DNA from 3 places in the Enterococcus sp. AZ177 genome. Region 2 is predicted to be linked to each of the others. Evidence: predicted binding sites of a transcription regulator. Region 2 holds the regulator's gene; each other region holds the start of a gene.

Region 1 (5,812 bases), 970 kb from region 2:
TTTCAACTGGAAAACATTATTTCTTATTACAATACCGTTGATCCTTCTATCAGAAATAGGGGCTTTACTGTTTTTTAAAGTCAGCATACCCTTAAAACAGAGTAAGTTAGACATTCCTTCTGTATTTTTATCGATCATTGGATTTGGTAGTTTGTTATACAGTATTAGTTTAGCCAGTACTAAAGGCTGGTTGTCTAAGGAAGTAATTGTTCTTTTGTTTATAGGATGTACTGTGATTGTTTCTTTCATTGTACGAGAGTTGAAAATTTCAAATCCTCTATTGAACTTAAAAGTGTTTAGCTACTCAACTTTTTCAGTTTCTGTGTTTCTAAGTGCCATTTCTTATATAGCCTTGCTTGGGTTTGAATCTATTTTACCAGACTATATTCAAAAGGTTCATCTAGAAAGTCCAATTGATTCGGGGTTGATTTTATTACCTGGAAGCATCGTGATGGGATTAATGAATCCAGTTACAGGAAAATTATTTGATCGATTTGGTGGACGTTTTTTAATCCCGATTGGTTTGACGTTATTGTCTTTAGGGACATTTCCATTTCTATTTATCACTGAGACAACGCCAATTCTTTTCATAGCTATTTTTTATGCTATCCGTTTATTGGGGATATCTATGGTCTTGATGCCAGTGACAACAACAGGAATGAATGCTTTACCCAATGATATGATCAGTAACGGGACCGCAACGAATAATACATTAAGGCAAATTGCTAGCTCCTTTGGGACTGCTGTATTAGTTACGTTTCTATCTAGTCATGCCCAAGCTACTCCTACACAATCATTGGCAATTGGAAGTTCAGCACTTGCTATGAAAGAATCATTGGAGGTTGCCGATTATCGTCATGCGTTTGCGATGGCTTTTGTTTTTTGTATCGTTGCTTTAATTAGTTCCTTAATTATTTTTCGTAAAAAAGGATCGAATACTAAAAAGAGAGAAAAGAAAGAGTAATCATTTGAATTATTTATAGACGTTTATAAGGAAGTGATAATCCCCACTCTTTCAAAAATACATTACCGGTTAAACAGATATCTAGTGAAAAAATTAAATTTTTTTATAGAAATACGTATTACTTTTCTATCTACTCATTTGCGTGTATATTAAAAATTGAAATGAAGTATATTTATTGATAGTGCGATGACTTCTACTAGGCAATAATTAAGTTAGCTATGTTTATGAAATACCTATAACGATAGGCTACTTAATAAAGAAAGTTTAGTAGAGTAAGTCATCGTTTCTATTTTTTAAACTCGATTACTGATAAAACAATTGAGAAATCAACTATGCAAAGAGTGGGAATAGATGTTAGAAAAGTATTTAGAAAAAAATATTTATAGAAAAATTGTTCTTCTTGAAGCACTATACAAATATGAAAAAATTGACATTACGCATTACATAGAAATATTCGAAGCATTTCCAACAACAGTACAAAATGATTTGGAAGATTTGGTTCAGACCTTAGATATATACATATTAAGTTATGAGAAACAAAAAAAATACTTTTATGTAGAATTTAATAAAGATATTCCATTATTTGAAATTCGCAAAATCATCTATCAGCAATCATTATTTCTAAAGACGTGTACAAAATTTTTGGAGCAACAGTTTAATTACTTAGATTTAGTAGAAGAAGAATTTATTTCAGTTAGTAAAGCTTATAATTTGAAGAAAAAAGCAGAAGCTTTTTTTTCTGCTTGTCATCTGGATTTTGAAAATGAACGGTTGAATAGTTCAGAATTTGAAACGAGGTTCTTATACTTATACTATCTAACAAAAATTGACATCAATTATGAAACAAATCAGACGATTGAATTTGAAGAAGCGTGCGAGGACATGCTCGATTTGATTGAACACGAGTTTTCAACCAGAGTTTATACGGAAGAAAGTCGTTATTTTATTTTACAAGGAATGAATATTGCCTATTCACGTCAAGACAAAGAAAAGCTTGAATTAGAAGAAAAGGTCATCGTCGATTTAAAAAAACGGCCCATTTTCAAGTTAGTCGAGCAAGCATGGAAAAGTTTGAATATGGAGCGGTTTTTACCAGAACATGAAATTGTTTATGTGGTGTCTCTTTTTAATTCTTGTGAGTATTCTTTTAGTCAATTAGAGAATTTATTTGAAGATCATGAGAAATTACGCAGTACGTTTTTAGTTGGTCGTCCAGATATTATTCGGTTAATTCAATATTTTGAAGAAGAATTTGATCAAATTTTATTAGGGGATTTTAGTTTTGAAGAAGGGATTATCCGTTTAACAAGGAATGCTTGGTATAATCATCAAGTTTTAGTCCACGGTTCTTTTTATACGCTGCATCCTAAAAATGAAGAGCTGTTTCAACGAATCGTTAAAGTTTTATTTAAATGGGGACAAGGAATTAAAAATCTTCTTGTAATTGATACAAATTTAATCTATCGTTTTATTGACGAAGCGGGCCCTATTTTAATGCAAGAAAAACTGCTCTTCCGTTTGAAAATCGTGACCGATTCTGATTCAAAATTTTTACTGTATCAAAGTAAATTCTCTGAATTCAATGTTTTTGATATAGTGGTAGAGAATAAATTTTACCGTTCCATATACGAAGTTGAAGGATATGACCAATCGATTCGTAATGAATATATCTTTTGTGAAGAGGCCCTGATTCCATCGGTGTTAGAAGATCATCCTCATATCATTCCAATCTCTGTAGATATGTTATTAGATCATTCTTTCTTGTTAGTGTGTATGAAGCCGTATCAACACTTTATGGAAGTTCATAATACTTCCTATATTAATGGGGTAAAGTGATAATACATTTTTACGTGTTAGTTGGTAAAAGGACGAAGAATGTTAAGGCAAAGAATGCAGCATAAGTTTTGTATGGTTTATGACAGATGAGAATCAAATAGATCCCGTGTGACGTCACCCTGTACCTGACTGGGTTTCTCAGCCATTCTAGCGAAGTTACTTCTGATTTTACTAGTAATTCGAATCCCTAGAGTAGGGGATGTGACTCGTAGTGTTATGTCTCAGATAAAAATAAACAATAGATTACTTTTAAGTATCGATGGATCCTTGATGTTTGAAAAATAGTTTTTAAGGTCAAAACAAGTCAAAAAAGTGGACAAATTTTCATATTGCGGTATTATTAATATAGAGATTTAGCTTTAAAATATGGAGGTTAGTCGTGATGAACTATTTAGATGAAAATGAAGAAACAGAAGAAAAACAACAACCGAATGCGTTTATGAAAAAATTGTTTGAAGAGCGAACAATTTTGATTTACGGAGAAATCAATCAAGATTTAGCACGAGAAGTAACATCTCAATTATTGTTGCTAGCTGCAATGGGTGATGAGCCTATCAAAATCTTTATCAATAGCCAAGGCGGACATGTTGAAGCGGGAGATACGATTCATGACATGATCAAATTTGTAAAACCAGAAGTGATCGTGATCGGAACTGGTTGGGTTGCAAGTGCTGGTATTACGATTTACTTAGCCGCTGAAGCGAAGAATCGTTATAGCTTACCAAATACTCGCTATATGATCCATCAGCCTGCTGGTGGCGTTCAAGGACAAAGCACAGAAATTCAAATCGAAGCGAAAGAAATCATTCGTATGCGCGAACGTGTGAACCGTTTGATAGCTGAAGCAACGGGACAAACATACGAAAAAATCGCAAAAGATACAGATCGTAATTTCTGGATGTCAGCTGATGAAGCAAAAGACTATGGAATGATTTCTAAAATCATCCAAACAAGTGATGAAATCAACTAAACTGAAAAAGAGATTGGACAAACACTCATGATGGCTAGTGCTCTCATGGGTGTTTGTTTTAGACTCTTTTTTAAAAGCTTGAGAAAAATAGACTTTTTCAGATTCCTCTTGTCATCTACCTATGTTAAAGTGTAAAATTAAGTAATTACCAAAAGAAAGTAGGAAAGATTGTGAAACCAAATTTAGGCTATTATGTTCAAAACATCAATGATATTGTAAAAGAAACAGAAGAAGTCGGCGAAAAAATGAATGAATACTACGAAGAAGTACGCAAAGCGATCGACGAGGAAAAAACAACGGAGTTAGCGCCAGAAAGAATTGCCGAAATTCAATGTATTTTCCAAGATGGAACAAAAGAATATACACTTATGTTAGAAAAAGTTAGTCAATTACGTCCGCCAGCACGTGTAATGGGAATCCACAAAAAATTTGAACGCTCTTACATTGAATACTTAGCTGGATGTAACGAAATGATTTTGTCTTTAGATCCTGAAAAAGGGATCGATATTGATTTATTTAATACCTCTGAAGAAAAGCAAGACAAAGCAACGGATGATATTTCATTCGCAATTACTCGAATGAGCAATCTTTTGTTAAAAAAATAAAAATAAAAACTAGAAAAATGACCAAAAAAAGATGGAATTCATTTCTTTTTAATGTTATTTTTAGTAGACAATGAAAAAGATGTATTGTATTATATATTCATACCAACAACAACCTTTTTATTTTTCATTTTACTCTTATTGAGTAATACTCCTTTTCCATCGGCCTTTTCAGCCGATGGTTTTTTTATTATTTGTTTGAAAAAAACATCTTTTTGAGTGTAAATATTTATCATTTGTATTTTTAGTTATTTTATTTATTTGGTGGAATACGGATTAATCTGTTATTTTTAAACGATAAATAGTCAAAAGAATGGCACACATAGAAAAAGGACTAAAGCAAAACGTTTAAGTTCTGCTTTAGTCCTTTCTAATCTCACGACAATTATTTTATTAATTTTCTACATTACGAACATAATCATCAAAATACTGAACAAGATCGGATTTGATCTTTTGGTATTCTGCTTCAGTGTATTCACGTTCTTCGATATTCCCATTAAAAAATGGGATTTCCAACTCTTCGCGCAAGCGATCCAATACTTCGCTTTGATCCATCTGGGCACCTTCTTTACCTGTTGTCTACTCTATTATAAAACATTAAAATCATTCGTCAACTGCTCAAAAGAATCTTTCATAGCTGTCAACTTATTATAAAGTAGGATGCTGTCATCATCTTCAAGTAAAAAGACCTGTTTTAACTCAAAATAAAAATCTTCAAAGGCCTTAAAAAAAGGTTGAACTTCAGATGCAGTTAACTCATCATTACTGAAATAAAAGACACGTACACTATGGTAGTATGTGAAGACTTCATTGATATTCAAAAGAATACGTGTGTCTTCTGGACGTGGACGGCTTGTGACTAAATCGTATAAAGATGAGCTTTTTGTATGGATCTCAGATAAATAAGATAAGAGTAATTCCACTTTTTCATTACTTGCTGACATTAAATCGACCTCCAATTTCCTTAATTATAATAAAAAATAGTGAGAAAGAGAAATAGGACACTCAGTTGACAAGGGATAATTAGAAAAAAAGAAGAAAAAAGAAAAAATATTGACAATGAAATGAGAATACTCTAATATTAACATCATAAATAAAACTCATTGAAAAGAAGAGTACACAAGCAGACATTGAAATTTAGCTGATTATGATGATTTTAGCTAGAATTAGAGAGCTTTCGTTTGGTGAAAGAAAGTAATGGACACTTGTCGAAAATGATCTTGGAGAGGAAAAGTCAGATTGATTTTTACGGCAGCTACCGTTAACAAGGCACCAAATCAAGAAGAAATTTGGCGTTTGGATCGAGATGGAGAATTTTTCCAATAAAGGTGGTACCGCGACAGTCGCCCTTTACTAGGTTACAACTAGTAGGGGCGACTTTTTTGGTTTCTTTTTAATGAGAATAAAAGAAAGAGGTGGTCATTATGCAAGAAGGTGACA
Region 2 (5,812 bases):
GACGAAATGTTGGCAACACCTAGGAGTATCCTGAGTACGGCGGAACACGAGAAATTCCGTCGGAATCCGCGGGGACCATCCCGCAAGGCTAAATACTCCCTAATGACCGATAGTGAACCAGTACCGTGAGGGAAAGGTGAAAAGCACCCCGGAAGGGGAGTGAAATAGATCCTGAAACCGTGTGCCTACAACAAGTCAAAGCCCGTTAATGGGTGATGGCGTGCCTTTTGTAGAATGAACCGGCGAGTTACGATTGCATGCGAGGTTAAGGTGAAGAGCCGGAGCCGTAGCGAAAGCGAGTCTGAATAGGGCGAATGAGTATGTAGTCGTAGACCCGAAACCATGTGATCTACCCATGGCCAGGTTGAAGGTGTGGTAAAACGCACTGGAGGACCGAACCCACGTACGTTGAAAAGTGCGGGGATGAGCTGTGGGTAGCGGAGAAATTCCAAACGAACTTGGAGATAGCTGGTTCTCTCCGAAATAGCTTTAGGGCTAGCCTCGGAATTAAGAATGATGGAGGTAGAGCACTGTTTGGACTAGGGGCCCATCTCGGGTTACCGAATTCAGATAAACTCCGAATGCCATTCATTTATATCCGGGAGTCAGACTGCGAGTGATAAGATCCGTAGTCGAAAGGGAAACAGCCCAGACCACCAGCTAAGGTCCCAAAATATATGTTAAGTGGAAAAGGATGTGGGGTTGCACAGACAACTAGGATGTTGGCTCAGAAGCAGCCACCATTTAAAGAGTGCGTAATAGCTCACTAGTCGAGTGACCCTGCGCCGAAAATGTACCGGGGCTAAACATATTACCGAAGCTGTGGATTACACCTCTGGTGTAATGGTAGGAGAGCGTTCTAAGGGCGTTGAAGGTCGATCGTGAGGACGGCTGGAGCGCTTAGAAGTGAGAATGCCGGTATGAGTAGCGAAAGACGGGTGAGAATCCCGTCCACCGTATGACTAAGGTTTCCTGGGGAAGGCTCGTCCGCCCAGGGTTAGTCGGGACCTAAGCCGAGGCCGATAGGCGTAGGCGATGGACAACAGGTTGATATTCCTGTACCAGTTGTTTTTGTTTGAGCAATGGAGGGACGCAGGAGGCTAAGGAATGCATGCGACTGGAAGTGCATGTCCAAGCAGTAAGTCTTGAGTAGAGTCAAATGCTTTACTCTATACGGACAAGCTGTGATGGGGAGGGAAATAATAGTACCGAAGTTCCTGATGTCACACTGTCAAGAAAAGCTTCTAGTGAGAAAACAACTGCCCGTACCGTAAACCGACACAGGTAGTCGAGGAGAGTATCCTAAGGTGAGCGAGCGAACTCTCGTTAAGGAACTCGGCAAAATGACCCCGTAACTTCGGGAGAAGGGGTGCTGACTTCGGTCAGCCGCAGTGAATAGGCCCAAGCGACTGTTTATCAAAAACACAGGTCTCTGCAAAATCGAAAGATGAAGTATAGGGGCTGACGCCTGCCCGGTGCTGGAAGGTTAAGAGGATGGGTTAGCTTCGGCGAAGCTCAGAATTGAAGCCCCAGTAAACGGCGGCCGTAACTATAACGGTCCTAAGGTAGCGAAATTCCTTGTCGGGTAAGTTCCGACCCGCACGAAAGGCGTAACGATTTGGGCACTGTCTCAACGAGAGACTCGGTGAAATTTTAGTACCTGTGAAGATGCAGGTTACCCGCGACAGGACGGAAAGACCCCATGGAGCTTTACTGTAGCTTGATATTGAGTGTTTGTACCACATGTACAGGATAGGTAGGAGCCGATGAACCCGGAACGCTAGTTTCGGTGGAGGCGCTGGTGGGATACTACCCTTGTGTTATGAACCCTCTAACCCGCACCACTTATCGTGGTGGGAGACAGTGTCAGGTGGGCAGTTTGACTGGGGCGGTCGCCTCCTAAAGAGTAACGGAGGCGCCCAAAGGTTCCCTCAGAATGGTTGGAAATCATTCGCAGAGTGTAAAGGCAGAAGGGAGCTTGACTGCGAGACTTACAAGTCGAGCAGGGACGAAAGTCGGGCTTAGTGATCCGGTGGTTCCGCATGGAAGGGCCATCGCTCAACGGATAAAAGCTACCCTGGGGATAACAGGCTTATCTCCCCCAAGAGTCCACATCGACGGGGAGGTTTGGCACCTCGATGTCGGCTCGTCGCATCCTGGGGCTGTAGTCGGTCCCAAGGGTTGGGCTGTTCGCCCATTAAAGCGGCACGCGAGCTGGGTTCAGAACGTCGTGAGACAGTTCGGTCCCTATCCGTCGCGGGCGTTGGAAATTTGAGAGGAGCTGTCCTTAGTACGAGAGGACCGGGATGGACTTACCGCTGGTGTACCAGTTGTTCTGCCAAGGGCATTGCTGGGTAGCTATGTAGGGAAGGGATAAACGCTGAAAGCATCTAAGTGTGAAGCCCACCTCAAGATGAGATTTCCCATTTCTTTAAGAAAGTAAGACCCCTGAGAGATGATCAGGTAGATAGGTTGGAAGTGGAAGTGCAGTGATGTACGGAGCGGACCAATACTAATCGGTCGAGGACTTAACCAAAGAAACGAAATAAAAAAGAGTTTCGGAATGTTTGATTACTACTTCAATCCAGTTTTGAGTGAATAATCACTCAACTAAATAGCAACAACACCCAGTGTGGTGGCGATAGCGAGAAGGATACACCTGTTCCCATGCCGAACACAGAAGTTAAGCTTCTTAGCGCCGATTGTAGTGAAGGGTTTCCCTTTGTGAGAGTAGGACGTCGCCACGCTAAAGTGTTGTCTTGGAGGTTTAGCTCAGCTGGGAGAGCACCTGCCTTACAAGCAGGGGGTCGGCGGTTCGATCCCGTCAACCTCCATTTTTTGAGCCGTTAGCTCAGTTGGTAGAGCATCTGACTTTTAATCAGAGGGTCGCAGGTTCGAGCCCTGCACGGCTCATAGAAATATTTTGCGGGTGTGGCGGAATTGGCAGACGCACTAGATTTAGGATCTAGCGCCTTACGGCGTGGGGGTTCAAGTCCCTTCACCCGCATTTTTAGTCTCGTTTTATAACTAGGCGATTATAACGCCGGCTTAGCTCAGTTGGTAGAGCATCTGATTTGTAATCAGAGGGTCGAGGGTTCAAATCCTTTAGCCGGCATCCAGACTGCGGAAATAGCTCAGTGGTAGAGCACCACCTTGCCAAGGTGGGGGTCGCGGGTTCGAACCCCGTTTTCCGCTTAGCCTTTTCAAAACGCCGGGGTGGCGGAACTGGCAGACGCACAGGACTTAAAATCCTGCGGTGAGTGATCACCGTACCGGTTCGATTCCGGTCCTCGGCATTGCTTTGAAGCACTATGAATGGCAATTCTAAAATTGACAGAATAGATGTGACAAGTACGAAGCAGATGAACACATCTGACTTTGATCCTTGCTTTAGCACCCATAGCTCAACTGGATAGAGTGCTTGACTACGAATCAAGAGGTTAGGGGTTCGACTCCCTTTGGGTGCATAGTTGAAATGTTTGACTACGGATTAGAAGGTTCAGAGAATTAGTCCCTTTTAAGCGTCTAGTCTTTTTTTATTATTATAGCTACGGGAAGTAGCTCAGCTTGGTAGAGCACTTGGTTTGGGACCAAGGGGTCGCAGGTTCGAATCCTGTCTTCCCGATTTAGAGAACAGAGTGATTACTCTGTTCTTTTTGTTTGGTTAAATAATTAGCTATCTAAATTTATTTATCTTTTCTTATCAAATTAGGCATTCTCCTTTATTAAACAGTTGAAGTTATGTATAATTAAGGTCAGTATTAGTCAAGGGAAAAGGATGAGTGTGATGAGTAATCAAAATACTTCGGATTTAATAGAAGCATATTTAAAAAAAATTCTTGAAGAAAGTAGTAAGATTGAGATTCGTAGAGCTGAAATGGCTCATTTATTCAATTGTGTTCCCTCCCAGATTAATTATGTTATCAACACACGTTTTACAATCCAACGTGGCTATTCTGTAGAAAGTAAACGTGGGGGCGGTGGATATATTAGAATTGCCAAAGTTCAAATTTCTGATAGTGATCAATTACTAAAACAAATTGCCCAATTCACAGGTAGTGAACTTTCAGAAAAAGATGCGCTGACGTTTGTACAAAAGTTGTATGAAGAAGATGTAATCAGCAAAAGAGAAGGAAATCTGATGTTATCTGTTTTAGGAAAATCAGTTTTAGGTAAAGCAGGACCAAATGAAGAATATTTACGTGCTCAATTGATGCAGTCGTTTTTAGAACGTTTGAGCTACGAGGAGGAATGATAGAATGGATGAATTATTTACAGAAAGTGCCAAGGCGGTACTAGCTATTGCACAAGAAGAAGCAAAATATTTTAGGCATCAATCTGTGGGTTCAGAACACTTATTATTAGCATTAGTGTTAGAACAAAATGGAATTGCAGGGAAGTCATTACGCCAGTTAAACGCAGATAAAAACGATATTCGTGAAGAAATTGAACACTTAACTGGATATGGAACTGTTAAGGCTTATCCTAAAGGTACGTATTTACCTTATTCTCCTCGAGCAAAACAAATATTTGCTTATGCAGGTGATGAAGCGAAGCGTTTAGGTGCACCAAATATTGGGACAGAACATATTTTGCTAGGGTTATTAAGAGATGAAGATATCTTGGCTTCACGTATTTTATTGAATTTAGGGTTAAGTTTATCTAAAATGCGTCAATTGCTAATGAAAAAAATAGGTGTTACAGATCCACAAATGAGTGGGAATGTAGGACGCCGTCGTAATAGTCAAGCTCAAAAAGCTGCACCAAAAGGAACGCCAACTTTAGATTCCTTGGCGCGTGATTTAACTAAGTTGGCACGTGAAAAAGATTTAGATCCAGTGGTTGGACGTTCACAAGAGGTTAGACGTTTGATCCAAATTCTAAGTCGCCGTACAAAGAACAATCCTGTTTTAGTTGGTGAGCCTGGTGTGGGTAAGACTGCAATTGCTGAAGGGCTGGCTCAAAAAATTGTGAATGGTGAAGTTCCTGAAGATATGCTGGAAAAACGCTTGATGATGTTGGATATGGGCGCTTTAGTTGCTGGTACCAAATATCGTGGTGAATTTGAAGATCGTTTAAAAAAAGTAATCGATGAAATTTATCAAGACGGAGAAGTAATTTTGTTTATCGATGAATTGCATACCTTGATAGGTGCCGGTGGTGCAGAAGGTGCAATCGATGCATCAAATATTTTAAAACCAGCACTTGCAAGAGGAGAATTGCAAACGATTGGTGCAACAACATTGGATGAATACCAAAAATATATTGAAAAAGATTCAGCGTTGGAGCGTCGTTTTGCTCGTGTACAAGTGGATGAACCGACTGCAGAAGAAGCTGAAGAAATTTTAAAAGGGTTACGTTCTCGTTATGAAGAACACCATGGTGTGGAAATCACAGATGATGCATTACATGCAGCAGTTCAATTATCTGTGCGTTACATTAACTCTCGCCAGTTGCCAGATAAAGCAATTGATCTAATGGATGAGTCTTCAGCTAAAGTTCGTCTAGATTTAGCGGATGAACCTTCTGAAATCAATAATTTACGCGTGGAGATTGCTGGTTTAGTTCAAGAAAAAGAAGAAGCCATTCAGTCACAGTCGTTTGAAAGTGCAGCAAGACTACGCCAAAAAGAGAAAAAACTAGCCCGCAAATTGGAAAATATTCTATTATTAGAACAAAAAGAAGCTTCTGGATATGCCAATCAGGTAACAGAACAAGATGTTGCGAATGTTGTTTCACAATGGACGGGTGTTCCACTACAGCAGTTAGAAAAGAAAGAAAGTGATCGATTACTTGAATTAGAAAGTATTCT
Region 3 (5,812 bases), 1.0 Mb from region 2:
TTCTGCTTCATTCGCAATCGCCAAGGTATGCAACACAGTGTTTGTTGAGCCACCCATCGCCATATCCAATGCAAAAGCATCATCAATGGCTTCTTTTGTAATGATATCTCTTGGCTTCACCTGATTTTTGACTAAATCCATCAAATGAAATGCTGATTGCCTAACAAGCTCTCTTCGTTCGTCTGAAACGGCTAAAATAGTTCCGTTACCAGGTAATGCCATTCCTAAAACTTCCATCAAGCAATTCATAGAATTCGCTGTAAACATTCCTGCACATGAACCACAAGTTGGACAGGCATTTTGTTCCATAAAATTAAATTCTTCTTCCGTCATTTTCCCTTCTTTAAATGTTCCTACCGCTTCAAACATATTAGAAAGAGTAGTCGTGTGACCTCTTGGATCGATACCTGCTTTCATTGGGCCACCAGAACAGAAAATTGCTGGAACGTTTGTTCTAACACTAGCCATCAGCATACCAGGAGTAATTTTGTCGCAGTTTGGAATATAGAAGACACCATCAAACCAGTGAGCGTTGATTACGGTCTCAGCAGCATCAGCAATAATCTCTCTACTTGGTAATGAGTAACGCATACCGATATGTCCCATAGCAATACCATCATCAACACCGATCGTATTAAACTCAAAAGGAATTCCTCCAGCTTCCCGGATTGCTTCTTTGGCAACATCCGCCAATTCTCTTAAATGCACATGCCCAGGCACAATATCAATATATGAGTTACAAATTGCGATAAACGGCTTGTCTATATCTTTGGCATTTTTTACTTGTCCAGTTGCATAAAGTAAGCTTCTGGCAGGTGCTGCTTCAATTCCTTTTTTGATTTGATCACTACGCATTTTCATCCACTCCAATTCAGTTATCTCCAGAAGAGTTCAATTATGATTCTTCGGATTCGTTTTTTATTTTTCCTCATGCCTCTTTATATAACTTTCTACAAAAAAAGCATCCCATCAATTGAATGGGATGCTTTAGTAAGACCCCCATTTACCAAAGACAAACAGGACTCTAACATCTGCGAAATTTCTCAGTGTTCTAAGTCCTACACGATAAAATAATGACTAATACGTGGCTGTTGTTTGTCTTTTTCATGATAATGGTCTCCTCTTTTAAAAAATCTACAAAGATTAAAATAGCATGTGATAAATAAAAGCTTTTGTTAACTATAAACCTAATAAATGAGAATGTCAATAAAATTTGATAAAAAGATTCAGAAAATTCCAACAATGTCGGTACTGACTTTCTTACTTATTGTCGCAAATCGCTGTAAAACCTCTTTTTTTGGACGTAATAAGTGACATGAATACTCTTTTTTTTCTTTCAAAACACTCATTACTGCGCACCTATTTTTAATCTTCAAAACAAAAAAGCCGATACCCGATTCATTTGGGTATCAGCTACTTATGTAATCTTATCCTCTTTGGAAATAATACAATGGTTTGTGTGTCAAACGTTTCATTTGTCTTTTTTTATCTTCAATAATTGAAAGTAATTCTTCTGAAAAATTTTCTATTATCACACGGCCACCTTTATATGTACTGCCGCCCATTGAAATCACTTCATCCGGTGTTAAGATTACTTTTCTATGGGAAATTTTTTTGAAAAATTCTTCAATCAAATATGTAGGCAAATAGAAATTGTTTTGTGCCGAAAATGATTCTAAATAGATAAAATCATCGATACTGATATAACAATCATCCATTGACATGAAATTCACAGACTTGTCTACATAAATATCTCTTTTTTGTAAAATCTCATTGATTTTCTTGTTCAAAAGATTCAGGGTTTCTATTTCTTTGACAAAATTTTCTAATTCACGATAACGTACCGCTTTGCGTTCTTCATAGGTTACACGTAGCGCAACACCAATCGATACGATAACTGCACCAATCAAGACACCCGTTATACCTGCAATAAAAACAACCATTTGGATTCCCTCACTCTTCTAATTCTTACTTTTTTAGTATAACATACTCTTCCACAAGCGCAAAAAAATATGTTAAAAGACTATGTCTCTTTTTCAATTCCTAAAACAAATCTGTCCTTACTATATTATTATTTTTCCAAAAGACTAGAATATGCTTTATTAGTCTAGATAACTCATTCTTTTGATGCTATAATATAACAGTAATAATATTATGATAAAAGTGGGGAAGTCGTTATGGGGAAGAAAGTTATTAAATTAGATTTTGAAGATGTTGTTATTGCTAATGAAGATGGGAGCACAACCAGAGCATTATACGAATGGTTTAATTTCAAGCCAGAAATTGGTGATCTCGTAGATGTGTTTCCAGATGGAGACGAATTGATCATCCACAAAGCTGTACCAGCAACAGATAATCTACAAGATAAAATCAATATCAATATCGTTAATGAAAATAACAATACACAGTCAGTGGGTGGCTATGTACAATATGGTAAAGTTGTTAACAAATGGGTTTATTTCTTATTAGCCTTTTTATTGGGAGGAATAGGTGCTCATAAGTTCTATTCTGGTTTTTCTGGAAAAGGAATTATGTATTTATTATTCTCTTGGACAATGATTCCTGGAATTATTGCATTTTTCACTTCAATCGCGACATTACTTAAAACTGCAGACCAAAATGGAAATATTGTAGTAACTTCTTAATAGATATGTAAGCTCCATCAATCTCATATGAAAATGTAAGACTCTTTGAGATTATTTAAGGAGGTTGGGACAGAAGTGTTTTACTCCGAGAAATAAGATGGAATTTACGAAAATTGCTCTTCAAATTTTTGTGAATTTCGGCTTATTTCCGAAGGAGTTGCTTCTGCGCCCACCGTTTATTCGGTTACTAAGAGCCTGAAACATAACCTTTTTAGTTATGTACCAGGCTCTTTTATTCTAATCTACTCGATAAAAGTAATTTTTCACACTATTTTTGAAATAAGTCAAAGCTTCTTCTTTCTTAAAATTCAAAGCGTTAAAGTTGACCTTTATTGACCAATAAAGTATACTTTTTTTAAGCATTACGATAAGCTTTGTGATAAAATGGTTTGAAGAGTTTTTATATAGGAGGAATATACTATGAATTTAATACCAACAGTCATTGAACAATCATCTCGTGGAGAAAGAGCATATGATATTTATTCACGATTATTAAAAGATAGAATCATCATGTTAAGTGGTCCAATCGATGATAATGTAGCAAACTCAGTTATTGCTCAATTACTATTTTTAGACGCACAAGACTCCGAAAAAGACATCTATATTTATATCAACTCACCTGGAGGAAGTGTTTCTGCTGGATTAGCAATCTTCGATACGATGAATTTTGTTAAAGCTGATGTACAAACAATTGTTCTTGGTATGGCAGCTTCTATGGGAAGTTTCTTATTAACTGCTGGTACAAAAGGCAAACGTTTTGCATTGCCAAATGCTGAAATCATGATTCATCAACCATTAGGTGGTGCACAAGGTCAAGCAACTGAAATCGAAATTGCTGCTAAACATATTCTTGACACGCGTGATCGTTTGAATAAAATCTTAGCAGAACGTACAGGTCAACCACTTGAAGTCATTGAACGCGATACAGATCGTGATAATTTTATGACTGCGCAACAAGCAAAAGAATATGGTTTGATTGATGAAGTAATGGAAAATAGCAGTTCTTTAGGCAAATAATAAAAATGCCCAAAATTTCTTTTGAAAATTTTGGGCATTTTTATTTAAACTAATTGCAAAAAGCGCTACACTAAAGATAGCAGAAATGAAAGGATGTTACTAAAATGGATATTTCAATTATCGATGCAACAAAAGTTACAACAAAAAATGGTTTGGCAGTTGGAAAAGACTCGGCTCCAGTAAAGATGGTCGAATTTATGAATGTTCGCTGCCCGTATTGTAAAAAATGGTTTGAGGAATCTTTTGATTTATTGAATGAATATGTTAAAGAAGGCAAAGTTCAACGAATCATCAAACTATTAGATAAAGAAAAAGAAAGTCTGCAACGTGGTAACGTAATGCATCACCATATTAATTATGATTTGCCTGAAAAAGCTTTGACTGATTTGAAACAAATGTATGATACACAAGATACATGGGGAAACCTTTCTTTAGAAGATGTGGCTATTTTTGCTGAAGATAATTTACAATTACCTAAAAAAGAAGAGACTTCAATCGTCCAAGCTGTGATTGAAGAAGCGGCAGCTGCAACTATCAAATTTGTGCCAACAATAGTTATTGGTGAACATATTTTTGATGAATCAATTACGAAAGAAGAATTGATACGTTATATAGAAGGCAAATAAAAAAAAGAGACCAAGTTAGCTAGGCTTGGTCTCTTTTTTTTTAGAACTACTATCAATACCCGCTTTTTTTTCCATTGCAGAGTCTTTAATTTCTTTTTCAGCCTCTTCGCCAAAACTTAAAATCTTGTCAATATCTTCTTTTCCGAGAAAATTCCCTAGACCTTCTCCGAGTTGTTTGATTTGCCTCATGATAAAATCTTTATCTTCTACGCCCATCATTATCACCCAGCTTTCTGCTATTGTCTTATAGCAATCCATAAGAAGTTACGCACTTTTTTCTCTTAGTTTGTCTGCAAATTCATTGATTTTACGAATTCTATGATTGATTCCTGATTTTGAAATCGCACCTGATGGGATCATCTCACCTAATTCTTTTAAACTCACTTCTGGATACTCCAAACGTAATTCAGCAATTTCTTGTAATTTTCCTGGTAAGGCAGTTAATCCAACTACACTTTCGATATACTGAATATTTTCGATTTGCTTTGATGCTGCATCGATTGTTTTATTGAGATTCGCCGTTTCACAGTTGACCAATCGATTCACCGAATTACGCATGTCACGAACGATCCGGACATCTTCAAATTTCAGCATAGAATTTGTCGCACCGATCAGTGTCAGAAAATCAGCGATTTGTTCAGCTCCTTTTAGATAGGAAATATATCCATTTCGACGTTCCAATGTCCGTGCATTTAAATCATAATAATTTAACATTTTGCAAATATCATCATTGTGTTCCTCGTAAATCGAGAATATTTCCAAATGATAACGGCTTGTCTCGGGATTATTGACTGAGCCTGAAGCCATAAATGCACCTCTTAAATAGGATTTCATTTTTTGTGAGTTCCCCATAATATCTTCTGATACATGAGTATTGAACATCATTCCATCTAAAATATCTAAATCAGCAAGCACACTTTTCGTATCTTGTTTTAGTCTTACGATGTACACATTATTCTTTTTTAATTTCATTTTTTTCCGAACTAACAATTCTGAACGAACATCATAATGATCTTTTAAAAGAGAATAGATTCGTCTGGCGATTGCTGCATTTTCAGTTTGAACATTCAATACAAATTGCTGATTCACAATGCTTAATGAACCGTTCATCCGGATCAATGCTGCTAATTCTGCTCGCGCATGTTCACGATGTACCTCTAAAGTTGTTAGCTCTTTTTTAACATCTGCTGCAAAAGACAATCTCCACTCCTCCTCTCTTGTTCTTACTTTTTAATATCTTGCGCCGAATACAATACGAAATAGTTCATCCACTACTTTGTCTCCATCATGAAAAACACCACCGTCACGCAATTTTAAAAAGTCCGTAGAAATCACACGACACCCTTCATCTCTCAATTTTTTGAAATCATGTTCCACTTGAACTAAATATTCATCATAAACCTCTGGATCCATATATCCATCAGGTACATTTTCAGTATTAACTAAAACAGTATCCACAAATTTACTTTTAAGATGTTCATGCAATACACAAACATGATCAGCATCAGTAAAATGTTCCGTTTC

Evidence for each region. Region 2 encodes CtsR, which represses protease genes until heat stress. Its sites were predicted from a motif close to TTGGTCAAAAAAGGTCAAANA; they were not measured.
Region 1: IGJ34_RS10455 (ATP-dependent Clp protease proteolytic subunit) is a predicted target of CtsR. The motif match lies at 3,091-3,111, and genes of this name have one in related genera.
Region 3: clpP (ATP-dependent Clp endopeptidase proteolytic subunit ClpP) is a predicted target of CtsR. The motif match lies at 2,965-2,985, and genes of this name have one in related genera.

The regions. Positions count from the first base shown of each region.
Region 1 covers NZ_CP172944.1:2,138,542-2,144,353, reverse strand. Annotated here, with positions in the region: gene IGJ34_RS10465 (MDR family MFS transporter) at 1-964, shown strand, start outside; gene IGJ34_RS10460 (hypothetical protein) at 1,316-2,800, shown strand; gene IGJ34_RS10455 (ATP-dependent Clp protease proteolytic subunit) at 3,183-3,770, shown strand; gene IGJ34_RS10450 (hypothetical protein) at 3,941-4,375, shown strand; gene IGJ34_RS10445 (hypothetical protein) at 4,766-4,927, opposite strand; gene IGJ34_RS10440 (hypothetical protein) at 4,960-5,316, opposite strand; T-box leader at 5,467-5,726, shown strand.
Region 2 covers NZ_CP172944.1:3,108,782-3,114,593, reverse strand. Annotated here, with positions in the region: rRNA gene IGJ34_RS15290 (23S ribosomal RNA) at 1-2,536, shown strand, start outside; rRNA gene rrf (5S ribosomal RNA) at 2,632-2,747, shown strand; tRNA gene IGJ34_RS15280 (tRNA-Val) at 2,762-2,834, shown strand; tRNA gene IGJ34_RS15275 (tRNA-Lys) at 2,841-2,913, shown strand; tRNA gene IGJ34_RS15270 (tRNA-Leu) at 2,926-3,007, shown strand; tRNA gene IGJ34_RS15265 (tRNA-Thr) at 3,043-3,115, shown strand; tRNA gene IGJ34_RS15260 (tRNA-Gly) at 3,124-3,195, shown strand; tRNA gene IGJ34_RS15255 (tRNA-Leu) at 3,211-3,296, shown strand; tRNA gene IGJ34_RS15250 (tRNA-Arg) at 3,394-3,467, shown strand; tRNA gene IGJ34_RS15245 (tRNA-Pro) at 3,552-3,625, shown strand; gene IGJ34_RS15240 (CtsR family transcriptional regulator) at 3,788-4,255, shown strand; gene IGJ34_RS15235 (ATP-dependent Clp protease ATP-binding subunit) at 4,260-5,812, shown strand, end outside.
Region 3 covers NZ_CP172944.1:938,828-944,639, reverse strand. Annotated here, with positions in the region: gene ilvD (dihydroxy-acid dehydratase) at 1-855, opposite strand, end outside; gene IGJ34_RS04485 (hypothetical protein) at 1,428-1,943, opposite strand; gene IGJ34_RS04480 (TM2 domain-containing protein) at 2,178-2,645, shown strand; gene clpP (ATP-dependent Clp endopeptidase proteolytic subunit ClpP) at 3,066-3,662, shown strand; gene IGJ34_RS04470 (DsbA family protein) at 3,767-4,288, shown strand; gene IGJ34_RS04465 (hypothetical protein) at 4,304-4,504, opposite strand; gene whiA (DNA-binding protein WhiA) at 4,553-5,488, opposite strand; gene IGJ34_RS04455 (gluconeogenesis factor YvcK family protein) at 5,519-5,812, opposite strand, start outside.